DNA from 4 places in the uncultured Zhongshania sp. genome. Region 1 is predicted to be linked to each of the others. Evidence: predicted binding sites of a transcription regulator. Region 1 holds the regulator's gene; each other region holds the start of a gene.
What was found. Region 1 encodes sigma-54, which starts transcription at its own class of promoters, with help from an activator protein. Its sites were predicted from a motif close to TGGCACANNNNTTGCNNT; they were not measured.
Positions count from the first base shown of each region.

Region 2: the regulator sigma-54 is predicted to act here: its motif matches at 4,694-4,711, upstream of galU (UTP--glucose-1-phosphate uridylyltransferase GalU).
Region 3: the regulator sigma-54 is predicted to act here: its motif matches at 2,229-2,246, upstream of AAC007_RS03260 (CmpA/NrtA family ABC transporter substrate-binding protein).
Region 4: the regulator sigma-54 is predicted to act here: its motif matches at 4,648-4,665, upstream of flgA (flagellar basal body P-ring formation chaperone FlgA).

Region 1 is NZ_CAXBHN010000004.1:58,818-66,964, reverse strand. It holds gene AAC007_RS05825 (HPr family phosphocarrier protein) at 1-145, opposite strand, end outside; gene rapZ (RNase adapter RapZ) at 156-1,010, opposite strand; gene AAC007_RS05815 (PTS sugar transporter subunit IIA) at 1,012-1,461, opposite strand; gene raiA (ribosome-associated translation inhibitor RaiA) at 1,500-1,787, opposite strand; gene AAC007_RS05805 (RNA polymerase factor sigma-54) at 2,002-3,492, opposite strand; gene lptB (LPS export ABC transporter ATP-binding protein) at 3,635-4,360, opposite strand; gene lptA (lipopolysaccharide transport periplasmic protein LptA) at 4,363-4,962, opposite strand; gene lptC (LPS export ABC transporter periplasmic protein LptC) at 4,949-5,449, opposite strand; gene AAC007_RS05785 (HAD family hydrolase) at 5,521-6,042, opposite strand; gene AAC007_RS05780 (KpsF/GutQ family sugar-phosphate isomerase) at 6,057-7,031, opposite strand; gene AAC007_RS05775 (ABC transporter substrate-binding protein) at 7,224-7,895, shown strand; gene AAC007_RS05770 (BolA/IbaG family iron-sulfur metabolism protein) at 8,011-8,147, shown strand, end outside.
Region 2 is NZ_CAXBHN010000016.1:4,203-12,349, reverse strand. It holds gene AAC007_RS13015 (polyprenyl synthetase family protein) at 1-563, shown strand, start outside; gene pgi (glucose-6-phosphate isomerase) at 668-2,317, shown strand; gene AAC007_RS13005 (phosphomannomutase) at 2,378-3,727, opposite strand; gene galU (UTP--glucose-1-phosphate uridylyltransferase GalU) at 3,724-4,560, opposite strand; gene fabA (bifunctional 3-hydroxydecanoyl-ACP dehydratase/trans-2-decenoyl-ACP isomerase) at 4,790-5,314, shown strand; gene fabB (beta-ketoacyl-ACP synthase I) at 5,371-6,594, shown strand; gene glp (gephyrin-like molybdotransferase Glp) at 6,646-7,845, opposite strand; gene moaB (molybdenum cofactor biosynthesis protein B) at 7,848-8,147, opposite strand, start outside.
Region 3 is NZ_CAXBHN010000002.1:197,124-205,270, forward strand. It holds gene AAC007_RS03245 (glutamine--tRNA ligase/YqeY domain fusion protein) at 1-678, opposite strand, end outside; gene AAC007_RS03250 (peptidylprolyl isomerase) at 840-1,334, shown strand; gene AAC007_RS03255 (UDP-2,3-diacylglucosamine diphosphatase) at 1,342-2,070, shown strand; gene AAC007_RS03260 (CmpA/NrtA family ABC transporter substrate-binding protein) at 2,369-3,733, shown strand; gene AAC007_RS03265 (ABC transporter permease) at 3,774-4,793, shown strand; gene AAC007_RS03270 (ABC transporter ATP-binding protein) at 4,804-5,682, shown strand; gene AAC007_RS03275 (CmpA/NrtA family ABC transporter substrate-binding protein) at 5,684-6,982, shown strand; gene AAC007_RS03280 (ANTAR domain-containing protein) at 6,991-7,560, shown strand; gene AAC007_RS03285 (tRNA-(ms[2]io[6]A)-hydroxylase) at 7,583-8,147, opposite strand, start outside.
Region 4 is NZ_CAXBHN010000011.1:90,757-98,903, reverse strand. It holds gene flgG (flagellar basal-body rod protein FlgG) at 26-811, opposite strand; gene AAC007_RS11130 (flagellar basal body rod protein FlgF) at 833-1,576, opposite strand; gene flgE (flagellar hook protein FlgE) at 1,610-2,827, opposite strand; gene AAC007_RS11120 (flagellar hook capping FlgD N-terminal domain-containing protein) at 2,883-3,548, opposite strand; gene flgC (flagellar basal body rod protein FlgC) at 3,559-3,960, opposite strand; gene flgB (flagellar basal body rod protein FlgB) at 3,964-4,380, opposite strand; gene flgA (flagellar basal body P-ring formation chaperone FlgA) at 4,699-5,415, shown strand; gene flgM (flagellar biosynthesis anti-sigma factor FlgM) at 5,476-5,778, shown strand; gene flgN (flagellar export chaperone FlgN) at 5,784-6,212, shown strand; gene AAC007_RS11090 (GNAT family N-acetyltransferase) at 6,235-6,837, opposite strand; gene zwf (glucose-6-phosphate dehydrogenase) at 7,059-8,147, shown strand, end outside.

The DNA of each region.
Region 1 (8,147 bases):
CCATAATGCTTTTGCCGTCGACTGATTTGTCATTGATACTGATTTGAATATTGGCGGCAAATGCGCCTGTCGTTGCGACTAGCTTGGCGGCTGCGCGGGCATGTAAGCCGAGCTTGTTAATGATTATTATATTGGACTCGACCATCGTGGGTACTCTAGTGTAGTTCGCGATGGCGAACTTGCAGGTCTGGATGTGTCTTACGCAAGGCCTTGGCAAGCGTTTCAACCATGTATACTGAGCGATGTTGACCGCCCGTGCAACCGATGGCAATGGTGAAATAGCTGCGGTTGCTCGCCTCGATTTTAGGTAGCCAATGCTGCAAATATTGCAGGATGTCGTCGTACATCAGCATCACGTCTGCTTGGCTGCTCAAGTAGTTCTGTACTTCGCTATCTTGTCCGGTGAGTGTGCGGAGTCCATCTTGCCAGTGCGGATTGGATAGCATACGAAGATCGTAAACTAGGTCTGCATCAATCGGCAGACCGCGTTTAAACCCGAAGGATTTCAATTGTACGGCGAGCTTGCTGGCGTCTACCCCCAAAATACGATCGCGAATAGCTGCGCGTAGTTCGTGCACCGTCATGTCACTGCTGTCGATAGCTAATGACGCCTCAACCACGATGGGTTCGAGCAGCGTTGATTCAAGCTTTATTGCATCGGCAAGAGGCAGTGAATCGGTGGTTAGCGGATGCCGGCGTCGCGTTTCACTAAAGCGTTTTATTAACTTATCGTCGCCCGCATCTAAAAATACGATGCGCAGGTGGGCGTGTTTTTTAACTTCGTCGCACAGTGATTTAAATCGAGCTAATTCATCCTGAGAGTTGCGAGCATCGATGCAGACAGCGACTTGCTTGTGGACTTTCAGCGGGCTTTGCGAAAGCTCGCGAACCAGTGCGGGAAGCAGTGACACCGGTAAATTGTCGATAGCATAAAAGCCTTCGTCTTCTAATTGGTGGAGGGCCGTACTTTTCCCGGAGCCCGATCGACCGCTTAGAATGATGAGTTCCATTTTAGCTTGCTATCGCGCGCTTGAATAAGGCTTCGGTGTTCTCGGCGCTGCGCAACTTACTGCGGTAATCGGCTTCATTGAACGCGGTCGCTAGTGCGCCAAGTACTTTTAAATGCTCGTCGTGGGCCTCGGCGGGCACAATAAGCGCGAATATAAGATCGACGGGCTCGTCATCGACGGCCTCAAAATCAATGGCCTGTTCTAATTTGAGCAACATGCCGGTGATTTGAGTGCAGCGGCTGCTGCGGCAGTGTGGAATGGCGACACCGTGGCCTAAGCCTGTACTGCCTAGGCGTTCGCGGGCGAGTAACTCATTAAATAACTCGTCCGCATCAAACTCTGTGTTATCTGCTGCAATACCGGCAGCGATATATTCAAGTAAGCGTTTTTTACTGGTAACGGGCGCACCGTATTCGGTGCGCCCTTCTGTGAGTATTGAGTCAAGTGTCATGATAATTACGTGGTTAACTTCAGTGAGTATCGCGGGTCTTAGCGACCCAGCGATTTTTCTTTGTGTTTGATTAATTGGCGATCAAGTTTGTCGGTCAGGCTGTCAATTGCAGCATACATATCCTCTGATTCACAAGTAGCAAATAGGTCTGCACCTGCAACGTGTACTGTTGCCTCGGCCTTTTGAACGAGTTTTTCTACCGTCAGAGTGACATCGGTATTGGTGATATTGTCAAAGTGTCGCTGCAGTTTTGTGAGTTTATTGTTTACATAATCGCGGAGGGCGGGGGTAACGTCTACGTGATGACCACTTACAGTAATCTGCATATATTGCTCCTTCATCGCTAAAAAATGCTGGCGCCTCGCGGCGAGTTGCAACGTGCGGCGATCGTTAGATCACCACATTGTGAGATCTATGCACGAATTTCTTTTTGCCCGCTGGCTGCGGCATAAAGGGCAGTTAATTGGATATGGATTAATATCCTCATGTTTGCACTTTTCCTCGCCAGAGAACAAAATTCCGGCTCGTGTATGGCTCTCTTTAAACTAGTCGTTTCCGCTCATTAGAGGGCGGAATGACCAGTGATTCTCTGTATTTTGCAATGGTTCGCCGCGCAACTTGAATACCTTGTTCGGCGAGTAAGTCTGTGATTTTACTGTCGCTTAAAGGTTTGCGAGGGTTTTCCGCCGCAACCAATTTTTTGATCAGTGCCCGTATTGCTGTGCTCGAGCATTCGCCGCCAGTATCTGTAGATACATGACTTGAAAAGAAGAACTTTAGTTCAAAAATTCCGCGTGGCGTGTGCATGTATTTTTGGGTGGTGACCCGCGAAATAGTGGATTCATGCATGCCGACCGCCTCGGCAATATCGTGTAAAACCAGAGGCTTCATGGCTTCTTCGCCATATTCCAGGAAGCCGCGTTGGTACTCGACGATTTTTGTAGCTACTTTCATCAGGGTTTCATTGCGACTGATTAAGCTTTTAATGAACCACCGTGCTTCTTGGAGATTGTCGCGGATATAGTCATTGTCACTGGCATTGCTACTCTGCCGAGCCATTGATGCATACTGGGCATTGATTTGAATTTTTGGCGCAATATCGGGGTTTAGCTCTACCAACCAGCGTCCCTCTTTCTTGCTTACGAACACATCGGGAATAACGTACTCGGTGTCATCACTGCCTATCGCGTTGCCGGGAGTCGGATCTAGTGACTGAATAAGCTTTAGGATATCGCGTAGCTGATCTTCTTTTAAACGGCAGCGACGCATAATTTGATTGTAGTCGCGATTGCCGAGTTGAGCCATATATTGGCTTACGACTAAACACGCCTCATCGACGTAGGGCGTGTTGCGTGGCATTTGTTTGAGTTGAATCAACAGGCATTCTTGTAGATCTCGACCACCTACGCCTGGTGGGTCGAATTGTTGGATGAGGTGTAATACCGCATTTACTTCTTCTATCTCTATCGCGTCGTTGTCAAAGCCTTCTACAAGCTCTTCTGGATTGACGGTAAGTCTGCCTTTTTCATCGATGGCATCGATGATGGCGTCGGCGATCATTTGGTCTATATCGGACAGGCGGCTTAAGTTGAGTTGCCAGCGCAAATGATCTTGCAGGGAATCTGAGCTCGAGTGTCGATAGTCGTTGTTGTAGTCACTATCCTCACCAGAGGAGCTACTGCCGGAACCGCTACCGCTGGTTTGAAATACGTCGTCCCACTGGCTGTCCACCGGAAGATCTTCTGGAATATCACTGCGTTCAGCCCATTCGGTGTCGGCTTCAGGCTGAGGCGTTTCTATTTCATTGTCACCCGCTTTTTCGGGCTTTTTGGGTTCGGCTGAGGTGGGTTCGGTGTTGACCTCAATATCGCCGTCGTCGTCGCTGATTTCTAGCAGGGGGTTGGAGTCGAGAGCGGATTGGATTTCTTGTTGGAGGTCTAGAGTAGACAACTGTAATAAACGAATCGCCTGCTGCAGCTGGGGTGTCATTGTCAGGCTTTGGCCGACTTTTAGCTGTAGCGATTGTTTCATAGGCTATGGTTTCTACAACATGATTTAAGTGGTAACGCGAACGGTGTTTTGTTCTACCGGCAATTAAATGCCTCAATGTCAGTGTAGTCGTGACACCGATTCCCTGCAATACCTGTGCCGATTCATTTGTAAGGAACATTACTTACAATGTAAATTTGTCACCTAGGTAAATATCGCGAACGATCTGGTTGTTTAGCACCGTTTCGGCGTTGCCTTCAGCGACGATGCGGCCCTCTCCCACAATGTAGGCTTTATCGCAAATGTCTAAGGTTTCACGGACGTTGTGGTCGGTGATTAATACCCCAATCCCCCGTGCCTGCAGGTGTCTAACAATATTTTGAATGTCGTTAACGGAGATAGGATCGACGCCAGCAAAAGGCTCATCCAGTAAAATAAAGCTGGGTTCGGTGGCGAGTGCGCGAGCAATTTCTACCCGTCGACGCTCGCCGCCAGATAGCGCCATACCCTGGGATTTGCGGATATGCGTAATGTGGAACTCCTGCAGGAGTGCCTCAAGCTTATCTTTGCGCTGACTGCGATTTAGATCGCGTCTGGTTTCCAAAATGGCCATGATGTTGTCGGCCACGCTAAGTTTGCGAAAGATGGACGCTTCCTGGGGTAAATAACCTACACCGTGTTTTGCGCGGCCTTGAATCGACAGCTTAGTGAGGTCGCGGTCATCGAGCTGAATACTGCCGCGATCAGCGTTGACAATGCCCACGATCATGTAGAAACAGGTGGTTTTGCCTGCGCCGTTCGGGCCCAGTAAGCCGACGATTTCACCGCTACTAATCGTCAGCGACACATCCTTAATAATTTCGCGGCCTTTGTAGGCTTTGGCGAGGTTCTTAGCTTGTAAAACAGGCATGGTTATTGGGTTCCCTCTGCGGCAGGTGTTGGCGCCGCGTTGCTGCTTTCTGGGCTTGGGCTAGGTTCGGCAGCGCCTTTGTTATCGCCACTAGCGGGTGCGTCATCTGGCGCCGCTTGGGGTTGTAGCGTCATTTTGACGCGATTGTCTTTTTCATTGCTGCCGCCGTCAGCTATTACCATTTGCTTACGGCCGCTGTAGACGACTCTATCGCCCGAGATCTTGGAGCCCTGGTGGGTGATTGAAGCATTTCCTTGCAGCAGTATTTCTTCTTGCTGCAAGCTGTATTCAATACGCTGCGCGCTGGCAATAACCACGCCTTCTTCTGCGCGCGGTTGCTGTTCAAAATACGCGGGGCTGCCTTCGGCGATCACCTTTTCTACTTTGCGATCAGACTCGACGATAGTGAGCTTGTCAGCGCGAATTTTTAATGAGCCCTGGCTCATATTGACATTGCCGATATAGATACCCTGATTATTCTCGTATATCGCGCGGTCAGAGCTCAGGTTGATCGCTTTTTTGCGATCATCGGGAAGGCTGACTGCGATTTGGCTTACAGCGAGGAAAAGCGCGGCAGCAAGTGCGGCTTTAGTAGGGCTCATAGCGACCTTTTACCTGGTTTAGCAGTTCAACGCGCTCATCTTTCAGGCTGGCTTGCATGCCGATTGAGTTTGTTTTGCCGTTGCGTAATTTGAGCGTAAGCGCCAGTGACGTGCTTACCTCACTATTTTCAAGATTAATATTTAGTGCTTCTGTGGAAATTTCCGCCTGGCGAATTAGGTCTTTCACAATGACGGTATTTTCTAGTGTTAGTTGTTCGCCATTTTGTGAAAGTCGTCCCGACTGCGCGCTCGCGGTCCAAGGGCGCTGCTCGGCGATATTACCGATATAGTAGGGCTTTTGTAAGGTGATTGAACCGTCGGAAATTAGGCGCTCGGCGCTATTTGCTCGCCATTGATAGGCTATATCGCCGTTGCTGCTGTATTTAATGCCATTGACGTTAGTCAGGTGTGAGTCGGCATCGGGCGTGGCTTCAAATTGCTCTGTAATACTGAGCTTGCCGCTCTCGCTGTATTGAGTTAAATACACTACTGTCCCTGCTAGCGCGGTTATTGCCGATAGCACCGAAAGTAGTGTGAAAAAGTTAAAGCCTTTCATATTTAAAGGTATTGCTCTAGGGCGTCATTTAGCTTGCCTTGAGCCTTGAGAATGAGCTCGCATATTTCTCTTATCGCGCCATTGCCGCCCGCAGCTTTGGTTTGCCAATCGGCGTGACGAGCAACGTAGTAATGGCCGTTGGCTACGGTAATACCTAGACCAGCCTGGCGAATAGCAGAGAGGTCGGGCAAATCGTCGCCGACGTAGGCAATTTCTTCGAAGCTAAGTCCAAGGTCGCTTCGCAGCTCTTCGAGGGCAACGAGTTTGTCTTCGCGGCCCTGGTAGATTAATTCAATTTTAAGTTCTGCCGCGCGCCGTTTAAGCAGCTCCGAGCTGCGACCGGTTATAATAGCCGGCTTGATACCCGCATCGCGCAGTAATTTTATTCCTAAACCGTCGAGGATGCTAAAGGCCTTTATTTCCTCGCCGCTGTTGCCAAAATAAAGACTGCCGTCGGTTAGTACCCCGTCGACGTCCATCGCCAATAGTTTGATGGGTTTTGCTTTCTCGATAACGCTCTGCATTGCTTCTATATTCTCTATGCGACGCCTGCTTTTAGCAGGTCGTGAGTATGGATAACGCCGACTGGTTTGTGTTCGCTATCGACGGCCACCAGAACAGTAATTTTGTTATCTTCCATAATACGCAGCGCTTCTGCGGCCATCGTGCCGGGGCGGATGGTACGGCAATTGCGAGTCATAATGTCATCAATTGGGCTGCTGTGTATATCTATGCCGCGATCAATAGCTCGGCGTAAGTCGCCGTCTGTAAATATGCCGGCCAGCGCGCCCGATTTATCTACTACTGCAGTCATACCCAAACCTTTGCTGCTCATTTCCAGTAGAGCGCTGCTTAAGGCGCAGCCTAACTCAACGGAGGGTATGGCGGCGCCAGTATGCATTATGCTGTCGATTTTTAGCAGTAGTCGTCTGCCCAGTGCGCCACCGGGGTGAGACATTGCAAAGTCATTGGCCGTGAAACCGCGAGCCTCTAAAAGCGCAATCGCGAGAGCATCTCCCATTACGAGCGTTACCGTTGTACTGGATGTGGGGGCAAGATTGAGTGGACATGCTTCTTCGCTAACGCCTACGTTTAAGTGTACATCCGCGGTTGTGGCCAGTTCTGAGTCTGGTTTGCCTGTTAACGCAATGACGGGTACAGCGAGCAGTTTCAACAGCGGTAAAATAGTGATGAGTTCTGCAGTGGTCCCAGAATTAGAAAGGGCGATGACCACATCGCCAGCGGTGATCATTCCTAAATCGCCGTGACTGGCTTCACCGGGGTGAACAAAAAAAGCGGGGGTGCCGGTGCTGGCCAGGGTCGCCGCAATTTTATTGCCGATGTGCCCAGATTTGCCCATGCCGGTGACAACCACGCGGCCTTTGCATGCCAGTAAAATATCGCAGGCGCGTTCAAACGAGTCGTCGATCCGGTCAATTAAGACACTAACGGCGTCACGCTCCATGGTGATTACGCGTTGCGCTGACCCAATAAAGCTAGAATTATTGCTCACTCAGAATACCTTAGGTAGTTTGCGTCGCCCGTTCAGCTGGCGCTAATCCTGTGTATGATAATTTCCAATGTGACAAATTAACAGGTTTAGCTAAGGTCTGAATTGGGAGTCATTGGCGTAAAATGGGGTCTTAGCTCGCAGTTGCCCGTATTTTATTGGTAATGAAGCACGGATAAAAATTAAGGGGATGGTATGTGTAAAAAAATAGTAGTGGCATTATTTATGGTGTTTGGCCTGTTTTCACAGAGCTTTGCCGCCGACAAAGGCCCCTATGAGGTAGTTGCAGACACTACCCAAGAGTTGGTCAAAGTGATTGAGGATGCGCGTGGTTACATTGACACTGATCCGCAGCGCTTTACCAATGAAGTTCGGCGCATTATGGACGAAGTGGTGGACTTTCAAAGTTTTGCGCGGGGTATTATGGGTAAATATGGCAGTCGTGGTTACTACGAAAGCCTAAAAACGGAAGCCGAGCGTGCGCAGTTTCGCGAGCGCGTAATTCGGTTTACCGATAGTTTTAAAGACGGATTGATCAATACGTATTCAAAAGGCTTGCTTGGCTTTAATGGCAATCGTATTGAAGTGTTGCCATTGGCCGACGATGTGGATTTGTCAGGTAGCGTTGGTGTGCGCCAAGATATTTACGGTGAGCGCGCTAAGCCATATCAAGTTGTCTATACGCTTCGCCAAGGTTCAGATGGTGTCTGGAAATTGCGCAACGTGATTATTGAGGGCTTGAATTTAGGTCGGATTTATCAAAATCAGTTTAACGCCGCAGTTAAACAATATAATGGCGACATAGATAAGGTTATTGCGAACTGGACGGTTGCGCCGCAAGAGGTGATGGAAAAAACCGCAGAGTAACCTTCTTTTAATAGGCGAGGCGAGCCCTGACTAGGGTTTCGCCTCGCCATGTTCTCCGCAATTGCGTACAATTCCGCGCTTGTGCAAAGTAGTGGTAGGTAAGAGCGGGATGGGCATGCAAGTAGAACATATCGAACAGCGTCTTTTAGAGCATTTTCCCAGTAGTGAAGTTGCCGTGAATGGTGATGGCAGCCATTTTGACGTGCGCGTTGTTAGTGATGCCTTTGCCGGATTACGTGCGGTAAAGCGTCA
Region 2 (8,147 bases), on a different contig from region 1:
TTTCCGGCACAACTAACACCGTCGCCGAGGGCGAAGTCTTACAACTTAGTCGCGCAGGCAATGCAGACACCAGCGAAGCAACCTACTTTGACGTTATTCGCTGCAAAACCGCCGTGCTATTTGGCGCCGCCTGCGGTGGCGCTGCGATCATTAGCCAAAAAGGCCAACATCAAAGCGCACTTTATGATTACGGCTTAAATCTCGGCATCGCCTTCCAGCTCATCGACGACATTCTCGACTATGAAGGCGACCCAGAAGAAACGGGCAAAAATATCGGCGACGACCTCGCCGAGGGCAAACCCACCCTGCCGCTAATTTACGTGTTGCAACATGGTAACGAACAACAGCAAGCACTGGTTCACAATGCCATTAGCAATAAGACTGCGGAACAACTCGACGAGATCGTCGAAGCCGTCACCTCTTGTGGCGCTCTTGCCTACTGCCGGGCAGCAGCAGAACGCTATACCGAAGCCGCATTAGCAGCACTAGCGCCGATTAACGACTCACCCTATCGCCGCGCGCTGGAAAAACTCACCACTATCGCCCTTTCAAGACGTAGCTAAAGGCCTCAGCGGATTACAATTCATGCCCGAAACCGCTACAATTTAGTGGCTTTGCCGGTATGGAGAGGCCGGCCCCACTAAACGGATATTTAAAAGGAAATGCTGTGAGCACCACGCCACAACACGGAGCCAGATCGCGCTACGACGCCGAGATCAGATCAACTCTACAAAACATTGCTCAAAACAGTATCACAACCTCGTTAAGTCAACGCTTCCAAGAAGATACCGACCGCGCAGCGCGTTATAGCGCCGACGTTGGCCCCTTATTTGTTGATTACTCAAAGCAACATATCGACAAAGACATCCTTGCCACGCTCTGCACCTTGGCGCGGGACACCGGTGTACCAGAGCAATTCGCCGCCTTAAGGGCCGGAGCCCACCTCAACAACACCGAGGATCGGGCAACAAACTACCCCAGCTTGCGCCGCTGGGCGGTCGACGGCAAAAGCAGCGACCACGCTATTAATGAAATGTATAGCAGCATGGCGAAACTCGTCGCCGCCGTGCACAGCGGCGAACTGACTGGCGCCACCGGCAAGGCATTCACCGACGTGGTCAATATAGGCATCGGCGGCTCTGACTTCGGCCCCCGATTAGTATGCGACGCCCTTGCAAATCAAGGCGACGGTATTCTCAATGCCCATTTTGCCGCCAATATAGACCCCAGCGTCATCACCGAAATTTTAGCGACAGTACCCGCGGAAACCACTCTATTTATTGTGGCATCCAAATCCTTTGGCACCCAAGAAACACGAAGCAACGCCAATGCCGCCCGCGCCTGGCTATCCTCCACACTGAATTGCAAAAATGTCGACCAGCACTTTGTCGCCGTAACCTCAAAACCTAGCGCTGCCAAAAACTTCGGCATCAAAGAAGAGCTGATACTTTGCACCCCGGAATGGGTAGGCGGCCGCTTTTCCCTTTGGTCAAGCTTCGGCTTAGCAGTGGCGCTATGCTTCGGCATGGATAATTTCCGCGCCATATTGCAAGGCGGCCATGCAATAGACCTTCACGTTGAACACACGCCACTAGAAGATAACGTTCCTGTTATTCTCGGCCTTCTGGATGTTTGGTACCGCAACGCATGGGGCATCAGCTCACAAGCCGTATTACCCTATGAGCACCATCTAAAATTATTGCCGATTTATCTCCAGCAATTATTTATGGAAAGTGCAGGCAAATCAGTAAGTCGAGATGGTGAGGTACTTAAGTACGGCACAGGCGGTGTCATTTGGGGAACCGAGGGTACCAATGGTCAGCACTCGTTTCACCAGCTGCTACACCAGGGTAGCGACACCATCCCCTGCGACTTTATTGCCAGCCTTCGCTCTTACAATCCTGTTGGCGAACAGCATCAAAATCTTATTGCCAACTGTTTCAGTCAAAGCCTAGTACTCATGCAAGGCCAGAGCGCTGCAGACATCAAACAAACGCTGATCAACAATGGCACAGGACCCGAGGAGGCCACGCAATTAGCACAGCACAAGGCCATGTTAGGTAATCGCCCAAGCACCACCATATTAATGAGACAGTTGGACGCAAGCGCGCTGGGCGCCTTAATTGCGCTATATGAGTACCGCTTGTTCACCGCCAGCTTTGTTTGGGGCATTAACCCCTTTGATCAGTGGGGCGTGGAACTCGGCAAGCAAATAAGCCAGACCCTAATGGGTGCACTGTCAGGGGACGACGTCAGCTCCTTGGATAGCTCAACGGCACAATTAATAGCGCGGTATCAAGAAGCGCAAAAAACCTAAAAAGACAGACATAAAAAAAGCGCCTAACGGCGCTTTTTTTATGTCTGTACAATACCAGTATTACAACATAGCTAACAGCTCAGCGGTCTTGGCTTCCATCAAAGCAAAGTCACCATCACTTTCCACATTCAAACGCACAACAGGCTCAGTGTTAGACATCCGAACATTAAAGCGCCAGCCCTCAAAACTCATACTCAAGCCGTCAGTGAAATCCACCGCCGCCGCACTGGGTTTATATTTCTCTTCGATCAGTGCAATAACCGCTTTTGCATCCTCAACTTCGCGATTGATTTCACCACTGCAGGGGAATAGCGCAACGCGCTCCTCAACCAGCGAAGACAAGCTCGCCGACTTCACCGACATCAATTGAGTCACCAGCAACCACGGAATCATTCCGCTGTCGCAATAAGCAAAATCACGGAAATAATGATGCGCACTCATCTCGCCACCGTAGACGGCATTCTCAATGCGCATACGCTCTTTGATAAAAGCGTGACCCGTTTTACACTGCACCGCTTTGCCGCCTGCCTCTTCGACAATGGCGATGGTATTCCAGGTTAAACGCGGATCATGAACAATATTCGCACCCGGATTTTTCAGCAAAAACGCTTCGGCCAACAAGCCAACAACGTAATAGCCTTCTATAAAGTCACCGGTCTCGTCAAAGAAGAAACAGCGATCAAAATCACCATCCCATGCAACGCCTAAATCAGCGCCGTGTGCTTTAATCGCATCAATACTTGGCTGGCGATTTTCCACCAATAGCGGGTTTGGCACACCATTCGGGAAGTTGCCATCAGCCTCGTGATGCACACGAATAAATTCGAAGGGCAGATGCTTCTCCAATAAGTCCACAACACGCCCAGCACCACCATTACCGGCATTCACTACAACTTTTAATGGCTTTAGCGAGGCGACATCTACGTAACCAAGCAAATGCTCAACATAAGCTGCTGACGTATCTAAAGGCTGTAATGTGCCGCGTTTTTCTGGGGTAGCGAATTCATTTTTCTCAGCGAGCTTTTTAATATCAAACAGGCCGGTGTCGCCGCTGATTGGCTTAGACTCTTCACGCACAAACTTCATGCCGTTGTAGTCTTTAGGGTTATGGCTAGCGGTAACCGCAATACCGCCATCCATACCGGCATGCGCCGTCGCAAAATAAATTTCCTCGGTGCCACACAAGCCAATGTCATAGACATCGACGCCAGCATCCAGCAAACCATTTGTCAGCGCAGCCTTAATTGCCTCGCTACTAAGACGAATATCATGCCCCACCACAACTTTCTTTGGCTGGATAACTTCAGCAAAAGCGCGGCCTATGCGATAGGCGATATCTTCATTTAACTGATCAGGAATACGACCGCGGACGTCATACGCTTTAAAACACGTTATTTCGCTACTACTCACGCGGAACCCTCGGCATAAATATTTTCATAAACATAGTTAGTCGCTTCAATGAAACCAGGCACACTGCCACAGTCGAAACGCTTGCCGCGGAATTTATATGCCAAGACACAACCGTTTTGCGCCTGCGTCATCAACGCATCCGTCAACTGCACTTCACCATTTTTGCCCGGCGGAGTATTGCGTAAAATATCGAAAATATCAGGTGTAAGGATATAACGGCCAATGACCGCCATATTGGTTGGGGCGTCCTCCGGCTTAGGCTTCTCAACCATTGTGCTGACGCGATACAAGCCGTCGCCCATTTCTTCGCCAGCGATAACACCGTATTTCTCAATGTCTTCCATCGGTACTTCTTGAATAGCGACGATGCTACAGCGGAATTGGTTATACAGTTTTACCATCTGCGCCATGACACCTTCGTCGTCATGATTAAGACATAAATCATCAGACAAGATTACACCAAAGGCTTCGTCACCGATCAGGCACTCACCCGTCAAAATCGCGTGACCCAAGCCCTTCATCTGACGCTGGCGCGTCATCATAAACGTGCCCTGCTCAAGCACATTACGAATGCAATCCAGGTAACGCTCTTTGCTGGTACCAGCGATCTGGTTTTCTAACTCATAGCTAATATCGAAGTGGTCGGCAATGGCCCGCTTACCGCGGCCAGTCACCAAGGCAATTTCTTTCAAGCCAGCATCAATGGCTTCTTCAACACCATATTGCACCAAAGGCTTATTCACTATGGGCAACATTTCTTTAGGCATTGATTTAGTAGCAGGTAGAAAGCGCGTACCATAACCTGCAACGGGGAACAGACATTTTCTAATCATAATATTTCCTTTAACACCTTCCGGACGTTGGGCCGGCTCCTTTTAACTGCATGTAAACTGGCCGCTATTTTCCATGTAGCGCCTTTACTTAGCAAGAACCGCTCTTTTACTGACTAATCATGACAGGGGTATGACAGCAATGTTCGCGCCAATGTTGACATTTTTATGTGCCATCGAAATCCTTCGTGCTAAGATGGCCGCAACATTTTCAAGCTGATAATTTTGCCTCATGTCTTTAATTCATCAAAATAGCTTTACCAAACAAGAACTCATCGACTGCGGGAACGGCACGCTTTTTGGCCCCGGCAACCCGAAGCTCCCCGTTAACAATATGTTGATGGTGGATCGTATCACAAACATTAGTACCGAGGGCGGCACCTACGGCAAGGGTATACTGGTCGCCGAGCTAGATATAAATCCGGATTTATGGTTTTTCGACTGCCACTTTGTCGGCGACCCTGTTATGCCTGGCTGCCTTGGACTTGACGCCATGTGGCAGCTGGTTGGTTTCTACTTAGGCTGGCGTGGCAATAGTGGTAAAGGCCGCGCGCTAGGTGCTGGTGAAGTTAAATTCACCGGACAAATTCTACCGGACGCCAAGCTGGTCACCTACACACTTAACTACAAACGCTTGATCGAGCGAAAACTGGTCCTCGGCATTGCCGATGGCGAAGTTGCTGTTGACGGTAAAGTGATATACACCGCAAAAGACTTACGCGTCGGCTTGTTTAAAGACGACGCTAGCTTCGAGTAGCATCCATAAACATTTAATCTAACAAATTCATCACACGATATAAGACGAGGTATTCGATGAAACGTGTTGTCGTCACTGGCATGGGGATTGTTTCGAGCATCGGTAACAATCTAGCCGAAGTATTGAGCTCACTACAGGAAGGCAAGTCAGGTATTGCGTTCAACGAAACCTATAAAGAAATGGGTTTTCGCAGCCACGTTTCTGGCTCCATCAAAAACCTAGACCTGAAATCTCTCATCGACCGCAAGCAATTTCGGTTTATGGGTGATGCCGCGGCCTACGCCTTCCTTTCAATGCAGGAAGCTATCGCCGATTCAGGCTTAGAAGAGCACGATGTCAGCAATGTTCGCACCGGCATTATCGCTGGCTCCGGCGGCGCCTCATCAGAGAATTTAATTGATTCTGCCGACACTCTGCGCGAGCGCGGAGTGAAGCGCATTGGGCCCTATCGTGTCACGCAAACCATGGGCAGCACCGTGTCGGCCTGTCTAGCAACACCATTCAAAATTAAAGGTGTGAACTACTCAATTTCATCCGCCTGCGCCACCAGTGCACACTGTATTGGCAACGCGATGGAGCTTATCCAGCTAGGCAAGCAAGACATCATATTTGCTGGCGGTGGCGAAGAAGAACATTGGTCACTGAGCTGCCTGTTTGACGCGATGGGTGCATTGTCGACTAAGTACAACGACACCCCCGAAAGCGCTTCACGCCCCTACGATGCAAACCGCGACGGCTTTGTTATTGCGGGCGGCGCAGGCATGGTCGTACTTGAAGAGCTCGAGCACGCCAAAGCACGCGGTGCGAAAATTTACGGCGAGCTAGTTGGCTATGGCGCAACCTCTGACGGCTACGACATGGTCGCGCCGAGCGGCGAAGGCGCAGCGCGCTGTATGCACCAAGCATTAATGACAGTAGATAGTGACGTTGACTATATCAACTCGCACGGCACTTCAACGCCCGCTGGCGATATGCAGGAGCTGAAAGCGGTAAAACAAGCTTACGAAGGAAAAAAGATTCCTGCCATTGGCTCAACCAAGTCGCTGGCCGGTCATTCACTGGGCGCGACCGGCGTTCAGGAAGCGATCTTCTCATTACTTATGATGAAACATAACTTTATTGCCGCGTCTGCCAACATCGAAACCCTGGACGACGAAGCGGCAGGCGTACCGATCGTGCTGAAAAAGCAAGAAAACGTGACGCTAAATACCGTTATGTCCAATAGCTTTGGCTTTGGCGGCACAAACGCCAGCTTAGTGTTTAAGCGCTATACTGCTTAACATTCTGAAGGCCTGCGGTGAAACCATTTCACTGCAGGCCCGCTAGTACAGCTACGTTAAATCCCGCAGAAAAATCACCTCGACGCGATCACCTCGCTGCAAAGTACGACCAACCGGAATCACCGCTAAAGCATTGCACCATGACACTGACGTTAACGCGCCGGAACTCTGCTGCGGATGAATATCGACCTGAAGACCACTATCACCGGGCGTCACTCTAGCGCGGAGATACTCTTGACGGCTGCCCGCCTTAGGCCAGTCAAAATTGGCCTGCGCAGGCCATTGCGGCGCAGTCGTTTCGGTCAAACCCTGCATCGCCAACAAATACGGCCTGACCAGCAGGCAAAATGTCACAAAGCTAGAGACGGGATTTCCAGGCAGGCCAAAAAATGGCACATTCGCCAAGCGGCCATATGCCAGCGGTTTACCCGGTTTTATTGCCAGCTTCCAAAGCTGCAGCGAGCCCAACGCTTCAACCTGTGCCTTGACATGATCCTCTTCGCCCACGGACACACCGCCGCTACTTATCACCACGTCTGCACTATCGCGGGCCTTAATCAATGCGGCCCTAGTAGTAGCGGGATCGTCAGCCACAATACCCAGATCCACAAGCTCACAACCTAAGGCGCGAATCATTGCCGCAAGCATCGGCCGATTAGAGTTATAGATTTGCCCTGGCGCCAGTGACTCACCCGGTTCACACAATTCGTCACCGGTGGACATTAACGCGACTCGGATCGTCGAACTGACACGGAGCTGAGACACACCCAGTGAAGCCAGCAAACCTAAGTCCGCGGCCTGAAGTCGATGGCCAGCTTTTAACAACAACTGCCCTGAGGCAATGTCTTGTCCACAGGGGCGAATATGCTGGCCTTTGCTCGCCGCGGCATTCACTGTTACAAAGCCGTCAACTTGCTCGCAGTCCTCCTGCGCAATCACGGTATCGGCACCGGCCGGAATAAACGCACCAGTAAAAATTCTGGCCGCAGTACCCAGCTTTAATGGTTCGCCAATCGCCCCAGCAGGGATTCGCTGACTTAGCGGTATTGGCTTGCCTAAAATTAGATCAACATGACGCAGCGCATAGCCATCCATAGCACTATTATCAGCTGGCGGAACATTGCTTTCTGCATACACATCGTCTGCTAACACTGCGCCCAAGCATTGGGCTAAAAGCCGATCCTCAGAGCACCATTTTTGTGCGTCCGCCAAAAGATGGTGCAAAGTGTCGTCAACCGAGCGCAACCCCACAATCAAGCCCTTGAATCGCGACGAGTTTTTAACACCCCAACAAAATTGCAGGGACGGTGCCGGCTATCAAGCTGCTCACTAATAAGGCCCTGCCACGCGGTCTTACACGCACCGGTAGATCCGGGAACACAAAAAATAACGGTGTTATTCGCCAAACCTGCCAACGCCCGCGACTGAATAGTCGAGGAGCCGATCTCTTGTAAAGACAGCGCGCGGAAGACTTCACCAAAACCGTCAATCTGCTTATCGAATAAGACCGACACCGCCTCAGGGGTAGAGTCCCGACCAGAAAAACCAGTGCC
Region 3 (8,147 bases), on a different contig from region 1:
AATGCCTTCCAGCGCATCTGACTGGCCGTGGGTAAAGTCGTATGTCGGATAAATACACCATTTATCACCAGTCTGGTGATGACTCACCTTGCGAATACGGTAAATGATAGGGTCGCGAAGGTTGATATTTGGCGCTGCCATATCAATTTTAGCGCGCAGCACCCTGCTGCCCTCATCGAATTCGCCATTGCGCATACCGTCAAACAAGGCGAGGTTCTCTTCCACGCTGCGGTCGCGATACGGGCTATTTTTACCGGCTTCGGTCAAGGTGCCTCGGTACTCGCGAGCCTGATCCGCACTTAAGTCGCACACATACGCGTTTCCGTTGCGAACCAAATGCAGTGCGTAGTCGTACAAGGTGTCGAAGTAATCCGATGCATAGCGAATCGGACCCGACCACTCAAACCCCAACCAGCGGATATCTTCTTGAATAGCATCTATATAGGCCTGCTCTTCTTTTGCTGGGTTGGTGTCGTCAAAACGCAGATGGCAGCGCCCGCCAAACTGCTTGGCAAGACCAAAGTTCAGGCAGATCGATTTAGCGTGCCCGATATGTAAAAAACCATTTGGCTCTGGTGGAAAGCGCGTGACGAGTTCACCGCTCAAACGACCCGAGGCGATGTCTTCCTTTACGATAGTACGTAGAAAATTATTGCCGGATACTGCATTGTCAGTCATTGATGGGTTCCAAATGTCCAAAATCGGCGAATTACTGTAAACCGCCGAGGCCGCAGGAATCTGCACGCGATAAACACAAAGGTTTAGCGCCGGTTTCGCCCCGCAGCCAAAAGCCGTATTATAGCGGCTTTAATTTCCGGTTATAAGCGAGATCAGCGTAAATGATTATCTTCACTACAAATTTCGGCGACATTAAGGTTGAGTTGGACTTCGAAAATGCGCCGAAAACCTCAGAAAACTTTAAACAGTATGTGGTTGACGGCTATTACGACGGTACTATTTTTCACCGCGTAATCGATGGCTTTATGCTGCAAGGTGGCGGTTTTGAGCCCGGCATGAAACAAAAAACAACCCGTGCCCCTATCGAAAATGAAGCGGATAACGGCTTAAAAAATGATGTAGGCACCCTCTCTATGGCCCGTACATCTGACCCCCACTCAGCCAGTTCACAATTCTTTGTTAACGTGAAGAACAACGACTTCCTGAACCACAGCAGCAAAACCATGCAAGGCTGGGGATACGCTGTTTTCGCTAAAGTCGTTGACGGTATGGACGTTGTAAACCAAATCAAAGGCGTTAAAACCACTAGCGCAGCCGGCCATCAAGACGTGCCCGCAGAAGATGTGATTATTGAAAAAGCGGTTTGGGTAGACTGATATCGCTATGAGCACTTTATTTATCTCAGACCTCCATCTGGATGAATCGCGCCCGGAAATCACCCGGGCGTTTTTTTCGTTTTTAAAAACCACCGCCAGCGATGCCAGCGACCTCTATATCCTTGGGGATTTTTTTGAAAGCTGGGTCGGTGATGACGACGAATCACCATTTGTTAACTCGGTAAAGCAAGCCCTCAAAGATTTTACCGATCGCGGCGCGTCACTCTATTTTATGCACGGCAATCGCGATTTTTTAATCGGCGATACATTTTGTCGCGACGTCAGCGCCGAACTTCTCCCCGACCCAAGCGTTATCTCCCTAGCGGGAGAACAAACCTTATTAATGCACGGCGACAGTTTATGTACTGATGACCAGGACTATATGCAATTCAGGAAAATGGCGCGAGACCCTCTCTGGCAGCAAGATGCGCTCAGCAAATCCCTTGCGGAACGCCGTGCGATAGCCAAACACATGCGTATGGTAAGCGGCGAATCAAATAGCAATAAAGCCACAGATATAATGGATGTGAATGCGTCTGCAGTTAACGCCGAAATGGCGAAACACCGCTGCACAAGACTAATCCACGGACACACGCATCGCCCTAATCGTCACTCGATTACCACCACTAAAGAAATCACAGAGCGCATTGTCCTCGGCGACTGGGATCACCAGCTGTGGTATTTAAAAGTAGACAACAACGAAATCAGCTTAAATTCCGCATCTATCGTAAGCTAACCCCCGCCCCAAAGAGAGATCGCACCAATTTGAGGCGATCTTGTGCAAGTGAAATAGCGCACCACACCCAAAATCCGCCTCAGAGCGGTGCACGAACTCCCTTCACCAATAGGCAAAAAGTTACGATAAGACTATGATATTAATAAACTTATGTCTTATGGCATAGCTATTGCTATTAACTCCTCAGAACGTTCTACGCCCCTTGCAACGAGCATATGTTCGACATGCATAGAACCGATGGCAAGCATCAATGCTGATCACATCGATGCCTGGCATTAACTACTTTGGAGACGAACCGATGCCTCGGTATCACAGCCTGTTTACCCGCACCTTAAGCGCAATCGCATTAACAACAAGTTGCCTTGCCATAGCGGCAGAACCGGAGAAAGAAGAGCTAAAATTTGGCTTTATTAAGTTAACAGACATGGCTCCGCTGGCTGTCGCTTATGAAAAAGGCTACTTCGAAGACGAAGGCCTGTATGTGTCTCTCGAGGCGCAAGCGAACTGGAAAGTGCTGCTTGACCGCGTAATAGACGGTGAATTGGACGGCGCTCACATGCTAGCGGGACAACCGCTGGGTGCCACCATTGGCTTTGGCACCCAAGCACATATCATCACTGCCTTTAGCATGGATTTAAACGGCAATGGCATCACCGTCTCCAATAACGTTTGGACGGAGATGAAGAAGAATATTCCGATGCAAGCTGACGGCAAACCCGTTCACCCCATTAAGGCTGACGCCTTAAAGCCTGTTATCGACAAATATAAAAGTGAAGGTAAGCCTTTCAAAATGGGTATGGTATTCCCTGTCTCAACTCACAACTATGAATTGCGTTATTGGCTAGCAGCTGGCGGCATTCATCCCGGCTACTACGCGCCGCTGAAAGGTGACACCAGCGGCACTATCGACGCAGAGGCCTTACTGTCGGTCACCCCGCCGCCACAGATGCCTGCCACCTTAGAAGCCGGCACTATTCACGGCTACTGCGTAGGAGAGCCTTGGAACCAGCAAGCCGTGTTTAAAGGCATTGGGGTACCGGTTATTACCGACTACGAGATTTGGAAAAACAATCCCGAAAAAGTGTTTGGTGTTAGTAATGAATGGGCGGAAAAATACCCCAACACTCACATTGCGGTCGTCAAAGCGATGATTCGCGCCGCAAAATGGCTGGACGACAACAACAACGCCAATCGCCCAGAGGCAGTAAAAATTCTATCAAAGTCGAGCTACGTTGGTGCCGACTACGATGTGATCGCCAACTCTATGACAGGCACATTTGAATACGAAAAAGGCGACAAACGCGAAGTCCCCGATTTCAACGTGTTCTTCCGGCACAACGCGACTTACCCCTACTACTCGGATGCCATTTGGTACTTAACCCAGATGCGCCGCTGGGGGCAGATTGCCGAACACAAGCCTGACAGCTGGTATATGGACATCGCCAAGAAAGTGTATCGCCCTGATATCTATCGACAAGCTGCTGAAGAGCTAATTGCAGAAGGTAAAGTCAGCGCCAGCGAATTCCCAAACTTCGCATCTGAAACTGGTTACAAACCACCGCAATCAGAGTTCATAGACAACATCACCTACGACGGTCGCAAGCCCAATGAGTACATCAGCAAATTTAGCATCGGCTTAAAAGCTAAAGATCTACTGAAGTAATCATCCTGCCCCGCCGCGGCGGGGCAATTTTGGAGCACATATGTTGAAACAAAATACCCTACATTATTTGAGTGTGGCGGGCTTTCGCTGGATGGTGCCGGTAATAAAACTCGCCTTCTGGGAAAACCCTCGCGAACAAGGGCAAGAAATCGTTAGATTAATTGCATTACCGCTATTTGCCATTCTCGTTTTTTTAGCAATCTGGTCCACTGCCGCCTCAAAAATCGATACCAGCCTCGGTACCTTTCCAGGGCCAGGCGTTGTCGCATCAGCCGCTAGTGGCTTATATCAGGAACATTTAGCGGAACGAGAAAAAGCCGAGGCGTTTTACCAGCGACAAGAGGACCGCAACAAAGTCAAATTAGCAAAAAACCCCGACGCAGAAGTTAAAATTCGTGACTACACCGGCAAACCCACCTACTTCGATCAAATTTTTACAAGTTTAATTACTGTCTTCACGGGCTTTCTAGTGGCGTCTATTATCGCGATTCCCATCGGGATAGCCTGCGGTCTCAGCCCACTGCTCAATACCGCGATAGCACCAATTATCCAAATATTAAAACCGGTGTCGCCACTGGCATGGTTACCGCTGGTTACCATGGTTGTCAGCGCTGTTTACGTAAGTGATGATCCCGCGTTTTCCAAATCGTTTATCAACTCGGCGATTACCGTCACGCTGTGCTGTATGTGGCCAACTCTCATTAATACTGCCGTTGGCGTTGCCAATATTGATAAAGACCTCATCAATGTCGGCCGAGTCATTCAACTTGGCTGGTTTACTCAGGTAACGAAAATCGCCATACCAGCCGCACTACCAATGATATTTACCGGCCTTCGAATTTCACTGGGCATTGGCTGGATGGTTCTCATCGCAGCTGAAATGCTCGCTCAGAATCCAGGGCTGGGAAAGTTTGTTTGGGATGAATTCCAAAATGGCAGCTCCGAATCCCTCGCCCGCATAATGGTCGCTGTTGTGACTATCGGCTTTATTGGCTTTGTACTGGACTCGTTCATGCATACGCTCCACAAAATGATAGCCCACGACGACGCTGGCGCTTAAGGAGTACGACATGTCTACCTATTTAGATATTTCACAAATCAGTATCGACTTCCCCACCAAAACAGGCCCCTTTAGAGCATTAGAAAAAGTTGACCTTAAAATAGCCAGAGGGGAATTCATATCACTTATCGGCCACTCGGGCTGTGGCAAATCAACCGTACTAAATATTGTCGCCGGCCTTTATCAAGCTACCGAAGGCGCTGTTGTTTTGGAGTCTAAAGAAGTTAACCAACCTGGCCCAGATCGTGCAGTAGTGTTCCAAAATCATTCATTATTCCCATGGTTAACGGTTTACCAAAATGTCGAATTGGCGGTCAAGCAAGTGTTTAAGGGCAGAAAGTCCAAGGCTGAAATACGACATTGGGTTGAGTACAATTTAGGCTTAGTACAAATGTCACACGCCAGCCACAAGCTGCCTGGAGAAATCTCTGGCGGAATGAAACAACGAGTCGGGATTGCCCGGGCACTGGCGATGGAGCCCAAAGTACTGCTTATGGACGAGCCTTTTGGAGCACTAGACGCACTTACGCGAGCACATTTACAAGACGCCCTAATGGAAATTCAAGCCGAATTGAACAATACCGTTATTCTGATCACTCACGACGTCGACGAAGCCGTTTTGCTATCTGATCGAATTGTGATGATGACCAACGGCCCTGCCGCTACTGTGGGGGAGATACTCAGCATTGATTTACCGCGTCCAAGAGAGCGATTAGCGTTAGCAGACAACGTAGATTACAACCACTACCGCGCAGCAGTACTGACATTCCTGCACCAAAAGCAGGCGAAGTCAGATCACAAAACGAGCACAAAAAAGCCGCATGAATTACGGCTAGCCGACACCAACAAACCAGCAGAAGTAGCGTTTAAAAAAGCAACAGGAGCTTAAAATGCCCACAATCAATAATAAAAATGGTATTCGCTTGGAAAAAACTGACATTAGTCTCGGCTTTATTCCGTTAACCGATTGCGCACCGCTGGTAATCGCTCTCGAAAAAGGCTATTTCCGCAACGAAGGACTGAATGTAACCCTCTCTAGGGAAGCATCTTGGGCGGGCATTCGCGACAAAGTAGGTCTAGGCATACTCGACGGCGCACAAATGCTCGCCTCTATTCCTGTCGCCTCCCGCCTAGGTGTTGGCGGGCCAAGAATAGATATGATCAGCGCCATGGTGCTGGACTTGAATGGCAATGCCATCACTGTCAATAATGACCTCTACGACCACCTATTTAGCGTTGATCCGCGCAGCGAGTTCAGCCCATTGATTGCCGCCCAGGCACTGCAATGCGTCGTTGAAGAAAATAAACGCGCCAAGCGGCCAAAATTACGTTTCGGTGTGGTTTACCCCTGCTCCACCCAAAGTTATGAACTGCGCTACTGGTTAGCTAGTGCCGGTATCGACCCCGATAGAGACATCGAAATTGTGGTCATTCCGCCCTCAAAAATGGTAACCGCCATGACCGACGGAGATATACACGGATTTTGTGTCGGAGAACCTTGGAACACCTTAGCGGTGCAACAACAACTTGGTCACGTGGTGGCTACAAAATACCAACTTTGGAATAACAGTCCTGAAAAAGTGTTTGCGGTTAGTGAGAGTTGGTCGAATGAAAACCCCGCCACTCACCAGGCTATTTTACGAGCTCTAATCAAAGCGTGTATTTGGCTCGATAAAAAAGAGAACCGTAAAACCGCAGCAAAAATGATCAGCCAAGCACCCTATATCGCCCTACCCGAAGAAACCGTCGCGCTTTCCCTTATGGGTTTATCCTTAAAGCATTTTGGGCAGATGCCAGAAAAGGTTGACGATTTCCATGTATTCCACCGGTACTCAGCAAACTTTCCATGGCTCAACCATGCCGAGTGGTTTATCTCCCAAATGTACCGCTGGGGCCAGCTAACGACACCGATTAACATCGAGGAGACCGTTGCCGCCGTATATAAACCATCGCTATTCCGCATCGCTGCCGAAGCCGTTGGTTTAGAAAGCCCCAGCATAGACAGAAAAACCGAAGGCAATTTACATGAGAAAAACTTGCTGATGAAGTCGCTGCAAATAGGCCCCAATCAATTTTTAGATGGCCAGGTAATTAGTGTCGGCGGCATTATTAAATACCTGGAACAACAAAGCCTATCCAAGGCCGACATCCCCGCGCTGCGACTTATTAACGTGCAAAAAGAGGCCTGAAGGCGCAAATGAAAGTACTACTGATTGATATTGATGATAGCCGCGCGAATAAAATTGACTCTATTTTGGCATCGGCCGGTATCGAGTTAATCAATTTCAACAATCAACATGCCGACATCTATCACATTGTGGGTGAAATGCACCCGGAAATCATTTTAGTCGATACCAACTCAGCTAACCGAGACACACTTGAGCACCTGGCGCAGCTCAACAAAGAATATCCCCGCACAGTAATTAAACTTGGTAATAATCGCTCGGAAAGTATTAATCGACTTGCGGCTGACGCGGGAATCAGCATTTACGCCATAGACAATATGCCGCCGCGTTTACTGCAGTCACTTATCGATATTACCTTGAGCTTTTTCCACAGCATTGATCGCTTGCGGGCTGAGGTGCTGGCACTGAAACCTGAAATAGATGCGCGCCAAATTTTAAACAGTGCCAAGAAGTTCATCGTTGACACGTATGGCCTTACCGACGAGCAAGCCACCGACCTACTCAACAAGAACGCCAATCGCCAAGGGCGCTCTATTACTGATGTTGCTCGCCAGCTAATGGAAACGGGGTCTTTTGTCTAACAAAATATAGCCGCGAGCAAACTTAAGCTGCCAAGGGCCCGCTATGAAAACGAAATAACTCGTCAGCGGTTTCAATCAACTCTTGTTCTTTTTGTTTAAACACCGCAATTCGCGGCGCAATATCTTCGGTAGCGTAGCGCTCGGCCAAATTCAAATAGTCTTTAAAGTGGCGGCTTTCAGATTTTAATAAGGAGTAATAAAAGGCGCTTAACTCGGTATCTAACAGCGGTGCTATGCGGGCAAATCGCTCGCACGAGCGCGCCTCAATTAAGGCGCCAATAATTAAAATATCGATGAGCTTATGCGGCTCACTGGTCCGCGCCTCAGCTCGTAAACCGTTGGCATAGCGTGCCGACGATAAATGCCGATATTCAATACCGCGCTTTTTCATAATGGCCATCACTTGTTCAAAGTGCCGCAGTTCTTCGCGCGCGAGCTTAGACATGCGATTCATTAAATCGGGCTTATCGACATAGCGAAAAATCAAATTTAATGCAGTACCCGCTGCTTTTTTTTCACAATTGGCATGATCAATCAGCATTTCTTCGGGGTGAGCCAAGGCGGCGTCAACCCATCCCTGCGGGGTT
Region 4 (8,147 bases), on a different contig from region 1:
TCGAAAATGGCCGAGAGATACGCTCTTACAAATTATTGTTTACGTACTGCATCATCTGGTCACTGGTCGCGATGGCCTTCGAGTTCATTTCATAGGCGCGCTGGGTTTCAATCATATTCACCAGCTCTTCTACCACGTTAACATTCGAGCCCTCTAAGGCGCCTTGCTGGATAGTACCTAGGCCACTAAGGCCTGGTGTGCCGGTTTGCGGTGCGCCGCTTGAGGCGGACTCCATATATAAGTTCTCACCGCGCGCCTGCAAGCCAGAGGCGTTAACAAAGTCCGCAAGTTGGAAGCTGCCCAATTGCACCGGCGAAGCATTGCCGGCTAATACCGCGCTGATCACCCCATCTGAGCCGACGGTGACGCTCAATGCACCCTGTGGCACGGTGATGCCGGGGTCGACAATATTGCCGGTATTGGTCACTATTTGGCCCTGGTCATCCAATTGAAAGGAGCCATCGCGGGTGTAGGCTGCGGTGCCATCGGGCATTTGTATTTGAAAAAAACCGCGCCCATTAATGGCCACATCCATGGAGTTATTGGTTTGCGTCATAGTGCCTTGTTGAAAGATCTTTTCAGTAGACACCACCCTCACCCCAGTACCCACATGCATGCCACTTGGCGACCGTGTTGACTGCGAGGTTTGTCCGCCCACTTGGCGCATATTCTGGTAAAGCAAATCCTCGAACGATGCACGGTCACGTTTAAAGCCCGTGGTGTTCGCGTTAGCTAGGTTGTTACTGACAACCTGCATTTTAGTTTGCTGAGCATCAAGACCGGTTTTAGCAACCCAAAGTGATGAATTCATAATAACTACCTCTAGTACCTGTTATTCCAAACGCAGCAAACGGCTGCCTGTTTCTGCCATTGAGTCAGCGGCACTCATGACCTTGACTTGCATTTCAAACTGTCTAGCCAATGCGATCATGGTTACCATGGCATCGACTGTATTGACGTTTGACGATTCCAAACTGCCTGAGCTGATTCGAATCTCTGCAGAGGTTTCCGCGACGCCGCCATTGCGCATACGCATCAAACCATCGTCACCTTTTTCAAGGTCGGCCGGTGCCGCGTCTACCAGACGAATTCTATCGACCGTGGCCACTGACTCAGCTCCTTGGCCAAGCGGTACAATCGATACCGTGCCGTCGTCGCCAATCATTAAACTTTCATGCTCTGGAATAGCAACGGGCCCACCATCACCCATCACCGGCTGACCGGCGCCATTCAATAACATGCCGTCTGCGCTAATACGAAAATCACCGCGGCGGCTATAGGCTTCAGTACCGTCGCTGGCCTGCACCGCAAACCAGCCTTTATCACCGCGAATAGATACATCTAAATCTCGGCCGGTGGTTGTCACTACACCGGTTGAAAAATCACTCGCCTGCCCTTCTAACACGGGATTAAAGCGGGTGGCCAAACCTGGACCCTCAATCTGGCGGGAAAGTAAATTTTGAAAGTCACCACGAAAGCCAGCCGTGCTTACGTTCGCCAAGTTATTGGCGTTTACGGCTTGCGCTTGCTGGGTGTTTTTAGCACCCATCATGCCTACAAAAAGTAACTTATCCATAAATCCTCCCGCTCAGTTCGCGTCGTTCAGCGACTATCGGATGTTGATAATGGCTTGTGTCACCGCGTCTGCGGTCGAGATCATTTGCGTATTCGCCTGGAAGTTGCGCTGCGCAGTAATCATTTCAACCAGCTGTGACGTCAGGTCGACGTTAGAGCTTTCCAAGGCGCCAGACTGCAGCAGACCAAAGTTTGATGAACCGGCCTCACCCACCCGTGGGCTGCCAGAGGCAAACGTTTCTGCCCAAGAAGTATCGCCTTGCTGCTGCAAGCCATTGGGATTAGAAAAGCTTGCCATCGCGACTTTGCCCAATTGCTTAGACTGACCGTTGGTAAAACGCGCAGAGACAATACCGGTGTTATCAACTTCAATACCGGTCAAGCGTCCTGTGGTAAAACCATCTTGCTGTAAGTTGTTTACACCAAACTCTTTGCCATATTGTGTAGAGGCGGTGAAGTCGAAACTCAGATCCATGGCTGCCGCACCAGTACCTGGGTCATAGGACGGATAGGTAATAAGGCCTGATGCTGGCGTCTGAAGCTCACCGGCATTACTGAAGTTAACGGTGTTAAAACCGCCTACCGCATTGTTATCAACATACAATTGTTGGTTCCAGGTGTTGGCTGCAGCATCTTTAACAAAGTACAAGGTCGCCGTGTGTTGGGTACCCAAGGAATCGTATACCGTCATCGAGGTCGCGTGGTTATAGCTGGTTGGCAAACTCGGGTCGAAGGGAGTCGCGGCAGGCGTAGGAGCATTGGCCGGTAAATTTACGCCAATCTGGGCGCGCTCTGTGCTTTTAGGTGCATTCTCAGAAACCTGCAACTCCAAATCACTTAAAGAACCGGTCGAAAAGTTACCGTCACCAGAAGGTGGAAACACCTGTAGACGCTCTAAATTGTTGTTTACGACAAAACCGTCGCGATCGACACTGAAGGAACCTGCACGAGTGTAAGTCACGCCGCTAGTCCCTTTCATGGTGAAAAAGCCTTCGCCTGAAATCGCGAGATCTAAATTATTATCGGTAAAGTCGATATTGCCCTGCGAGAACTCCTGAGTAATGGTATTCAAGCGAACACCTGCCCCTGGCGTAGTCTTGGTGACGTCATTATTTGACGTTGCATAAACGTCAGCGAATGCCGCTCGCGAACCTTTAAAACCAGCGGTATTGACGTTGGCAATATTGTTCGCGGTGACATCAAGGTGTGCCGATGCGGCGTTTAATCCACTCAGTGCAATGCGAAAGCTCATGGGCTTACTCCTGGTCTAATGACTTCTGTTATTTGCGAAACGATGCTATTACCGCTCAGCTAATTTCTATAATTTGCGACATGCTAACGCTACCCAAACCCTGGACTTGCACCTGTGGTGTTCCACCCGATGCCGGCACCTTCACACTCAGCACTTCGCTGCGCATTTCGGTAGACACGGCTTCCAAGGTATTGCCATTTAAATAATTAGCGCGAATTTGGTATGTGCCCGGCGGCATACGCTCACCATTCAAACCGACGCCATTCCATTCAAAGGCAACAGTGCCTGCGCGCTGCGGCCCCAAGGGAACTTTGCCAATAACCTCACCCGTCGGCGCCAGAATATCGATATCTAAAGCGGTGGTACTGGTCGCCAAATTAACTTGCCCCTGTACATTGCCACTTGACGGCAGCGCAGCGACATCCGTTTCTACCAGCACGTCTTTGCCGATCAACGACGACGCATCTAGCAGTTGCGCGGAATATAAAGACTGAGTTAAACCCGCTAAATTTGTGTTCATTTCGCTGATGCCACTAACCGAGGTTAGCTGCGCCATTTGGCTAATAAACTCGGTGTTGTCGGTGGGCTTAAACGGATCCTGACTTTTTAATTGCTGAAGCATTAGCTTCATAAAATCATTCTGATCCAGCGACGACGCATCCTTCTTAGCCTTACTTGCCGCAGTCTGTAGTTGCAGGTCTTCTATCGTGCGAAGTTCCATAATTTACGTCCTACTGCTGACCAAGCTGCAAAGCGCGCAGCATGAGAGTTTTAGTGGTAGAGAAAACTTCAGCGTTATTTTGATACGCCCTTGAAGCCGACATCATGTTTGCCATTTCTTCCATCGTGTTCACATTGGAACTGTAGATATAGCCATCCGCATCCGCCTGGGGATGACCCGGTTCGTAGCGTTTTGCCACTGCCGCGTCACTTTGCACGATACCGGTCACTGCAACACCGGCAACTTCGCGCTGCTGGTTCATAACGGTAGAGAAAATGGGTTGCCGAGAGCGGTAAGCGGTATCTTCGCTGCCGCTGACGGTTTCGGCGTTCGCCATATTACTGGCGACCGTATTCAATCTAAGCATTTGCGCATTCATCGCTGATGCGGCGACACTCAAAGGATTAGCCATGACTTATCGTCCTCCTTGTAATACAGACTTCATGCCACTAAAACGGCTGCTCAAAAACGACAGTGTGGCTTGGTAGCGCATCGCGTTGTCCGCGAACTCTGCTTGTTCTAAATGGGTGTCAACCGTGTTCCCATCTTGCGATGGCTGGGTGGGAACACGGTATTGAAGATCCATTGGCAAGCCGTCAGTCGCGGCGCCCATACCTTGTATGTGCCCGCTATTTGTCGTCCGCATTGCTAACTGCATCGAATTACCACTCGCTGCCGACTGTGATAAGACCGCTTTAAAATCTATGTCTTGCGCTTTGTAGCCGGGGGTATCGGCGTTTGCTATATTGGTAGCCAGCACTTCGTTGCGCTTATCGCGCACCTGCAATGCTTGCTCATGTATCCCTAGCGCTTTATCAAAATTTATAGACATTTTTTTAAACCTACTTTTTCTAAAGTTTTTATGGCGGCTGTCGATATAGTTTGTAAGCTTGCCATTTGCCGGCTTTCAACGCCGCGCACTAACGAACAAGGCAAGGCTCGTGCCATATTTTTTTTCCTTTAAAATACAAAGTGTTAAAATCTTCACAACACCGCTTTGCCAAAAAAACGGCGCTCTTTTTCCCGCATAGGCAAAATTCCGGCAGCCGGCATCCTCCGTATAAACCCCTATCTATCAAGCACAGAAAAACCACAACACTGGCATAGGCATTGCAGGTTTTTGGAAAACGACAAAACTTTGACGTGTTTTATGGCTATGAATAAAAAAGGAAAATACATTTATTTTTTACTAGCGAACATTCTGCTGATGTTCACTAGTCAATCGCTTTTCGCCGCCGCGAACGAGAATCACGCGCGAATCGCGGAGACGGCTCGCGCCTATATTGCAGCGCGTCACCCGTGGCAGAAAATGAAGACCAAGATAACGGTGCAAGCTTTAGATCCGCGGACCAAGCTCGCCCAGTGCCCGGCCAAACTTGAGGCTTTTTTATCAACTGGCGCAAAGATTAAACGCCGGACCACCGTTGGCGTGCGATGCAATGGCAACAAGCCATGGAAGATTTACTTGCCAGTGACGGTTGAGGCCTTTGCCAATGTGATGGTTGCCCGTCACCCTATTGCGCCCAACACCACTATTAGCGAGCGCGACATAAGCTGGAGCCAGCGCGATATCTCGGCGCTGGGCTATGGTTACTTACAATCACTTGGCGATCGTGGTGGCTACACTAGCAGACGCAGTATTGCCCAAGGCGCAGTGCTTACCCCAAATATGGTCACTGCCAGCAGCATCGTGAATAAAGGCCAGCGCGTACAGTTAAATAGCAACACGGGACCGGTAAGCGTCAGCATGATGGGAATTGCACTGCAAAATGGCGCCCTGGGCTCGCGAATAATGGTTAAAAACCTCAATTCGGGTAAGCAACTTGAGGGTGTGGTAGCGTCAGAAAATGTTGTATTGCTTAACTAAAGTTTTTGGCACGGCTGCCGATATAAGTAGCGTAAGCCTATTAAATGAGAGGATTCTGACATGGTCGACCGATTAGACGGCTCTTCACTGAGCCAGCTCCGCAAGCTAGAGGGCGGACGCACTGGCGGCAGTAAATCAGAAAGTGTAGCGCCAAATACTGCGGCAAACGTAACCAGCAATCAGCCATCTATAGCGGAAACGCCGCTAATGGAGCGCACCCGCGTGGAAGTGAATAGCAGCGACGGCATTGATCGCCAAAAAGTAGATGCCATTAAAACGGCTATTCGCAACGGCGAATTTAATATCGACGCCCAAAAAGTCGCGGAAGCCTTGGTAAATATGGAAACTCTAACAGGCGCCTAATAACGATGAATGAACTTAGCGATGTACTTCAACATATTCACGATAATGCCAGCGCATTAGAATCGTTGTTAATTAGCGAGGCAGCCAGCTTGAAACTAGCTAACTCCGCTGAACAAATTGAAGCCATTGCCATTCAAAAAATGGACTTAGTTCAAACACTGGATCAGCTCGCCCTGCGCCGTCGCCAGTTACTCGAAGAATCGAGTAGCGCTGCTCAGCACAGCAGTGCACCTGACTGGCAAGAGACACTTGCCATATTGTCTCGCTGCCAAATGTTAAATAATCAGACCGGCGCAGACATCGCCGTGCAAGCTCGCTATAAACAGCGCGCCCTTGAAATTCTCGGCAGCAGCGCACACGGTGACACGCCTCTATACAGCGCCAAGGGCGCGGCACAGTATGCCGGCCCCAAACAGGCTCTGGGCAAAGCTTAGCAATACAGCATTTTACTTGGCGTTAATCCACGTCGAGATCTAGCTCCATGTACAGATGATTGTCCAGAATTTTGTTATAGCTCTTATTTCTTACCCGCACTTTAAATCCCATCTGCTCATACAAGCGCAGCGCATTGCTGTTTTGCTCGGCCACATCCAAGCTGAGATAGCGGTAATGTCCACCGCGCGCTTTAGCCGCCATAAAGTTGATCATTTGCGCAGCGATGCCTTTCCCGCGACAATCCTCACGAACCGCGATATGACAAAGGTATAAACAAGCTTTACGCGGAGCCTTTACTAGCCGAAGCTCAAAAATCAGTCCTTTGACAATACCGCGCAAACCATAGTGACGAAAAATAGCGCGCGCGTTCGCCAAAAATGTGCCACCGTGACTGGACGCATCGAAACTAGCTATACTGCCAACCACATCACCTTCAAGTTCATATACATGGTGGTGGCGGTGACTAAACATTGTTGCACCGTGCGCAAACTCGGCAACCAAGAAATCACCAATCGCCGGACCGTGTTTGCGACTGAATATATATTCAAAAGCGACTGGCCCCGATGAATATATCAGCGGGCCTGCCTGTATGCTGTCGCTACTTTGTGCTATGCGTATAGCCATAAATCATCCCTAACCATTGCCAGTGAATCGCCGTATTTTTAGCATAACCCCATTTTCAACTACTGTTTAAAAAATACCGAACAGTGGTATTAAAATTTTTCTAAAACCTCTATGCTCAAACAACGCTAAGGCAAATTTTCTAACAAATACTGCCACAGCCCTCCGGTATTCAATGTAGAAAATTTGTCACCAGCCTCATTTTACGTATATAGAGAATGGCGATGAGCAGCACTCAGTCTTCACAACTTGTTATCTTTGGCGGTACCGGCGATCTCGCTTTGCGAAAGCTGCAGCCCGCCCTATATAAACTGCAGCGCGAAGGTTTAATAGACGATGTGCGCGCCATCATCGCCCTCGGCCGCGGCGAAAGCAGCGACGAAGAATACCGCGCCGCAGTGAAAGAGAAAATGCGTGAATTTCTGCCTCCCCATTTTTGGGATGAGCAGCACTGGCAAATATTCTCTGCCAAGCTACATTTCATCAGCCTAGACGTAAACAGCCTAAAGGATTACCACAGCTTAGCGGAGGCGATTGACAGGCACCCCGATAGCAAGGCCGTCTTCTATCTGGCGACTTCCTCCACACTTTACAACAGCATTTGTCGTAATTTACACAGCATCGGTGTGGTCAGTGCAGAGTCAAGGGTCGTATTGGAAAAACCCCTTGGCCACGATCTCGCGAGCTGCACAGAGATTAATCACGAAGTCTTGCAGGTCTTCCCTGAGCGAAACATCTTTCGTATCGATCACTACTTAGGCAAAGAAACCGTTCAAAACTTACTGGTACTCCGTTTCGGCAACGCCCTCTTTGGCCCGCTCTGGAATAGCCAATATATCGACAATATTCAAATTACCGTCGCAGAAGATATTGGTGTTGAAGGCCGCGGTGACTTCTATGCTAAAACTGGCGCACTGCGAGATATGGTCCAAAACCATATTCTGCAATTGCTGTGCTTAGTCGCCATGGAACCTCCCGCCAATTTGCGGGCGGATACCATTCGCGATGAAAAAGTAAAGGTACTCCAGGCTCTGCGACCGATCACCGCTGACAATGTAAAAGCTAAAACCGTGCGGGGGCAATATACTGCTGGAGCAGTCAACGCCTCTCCAGTAGCGGCATTTTTAGATGAAACAGGATTTGAAGATAGTAACAACACCGAGACATTTGTTGCCTTGCAAGCCGATGTTCACAATTGGCGATGGGAAGGCACACCCTTCTATCTCCGCACGGGCAAACGTTTAGCGCGACGTTACTCAGAAATTATTGTTGAGTTAAAAAAGCATCCATTCAGCCTGTTTGAGGGAGACCCC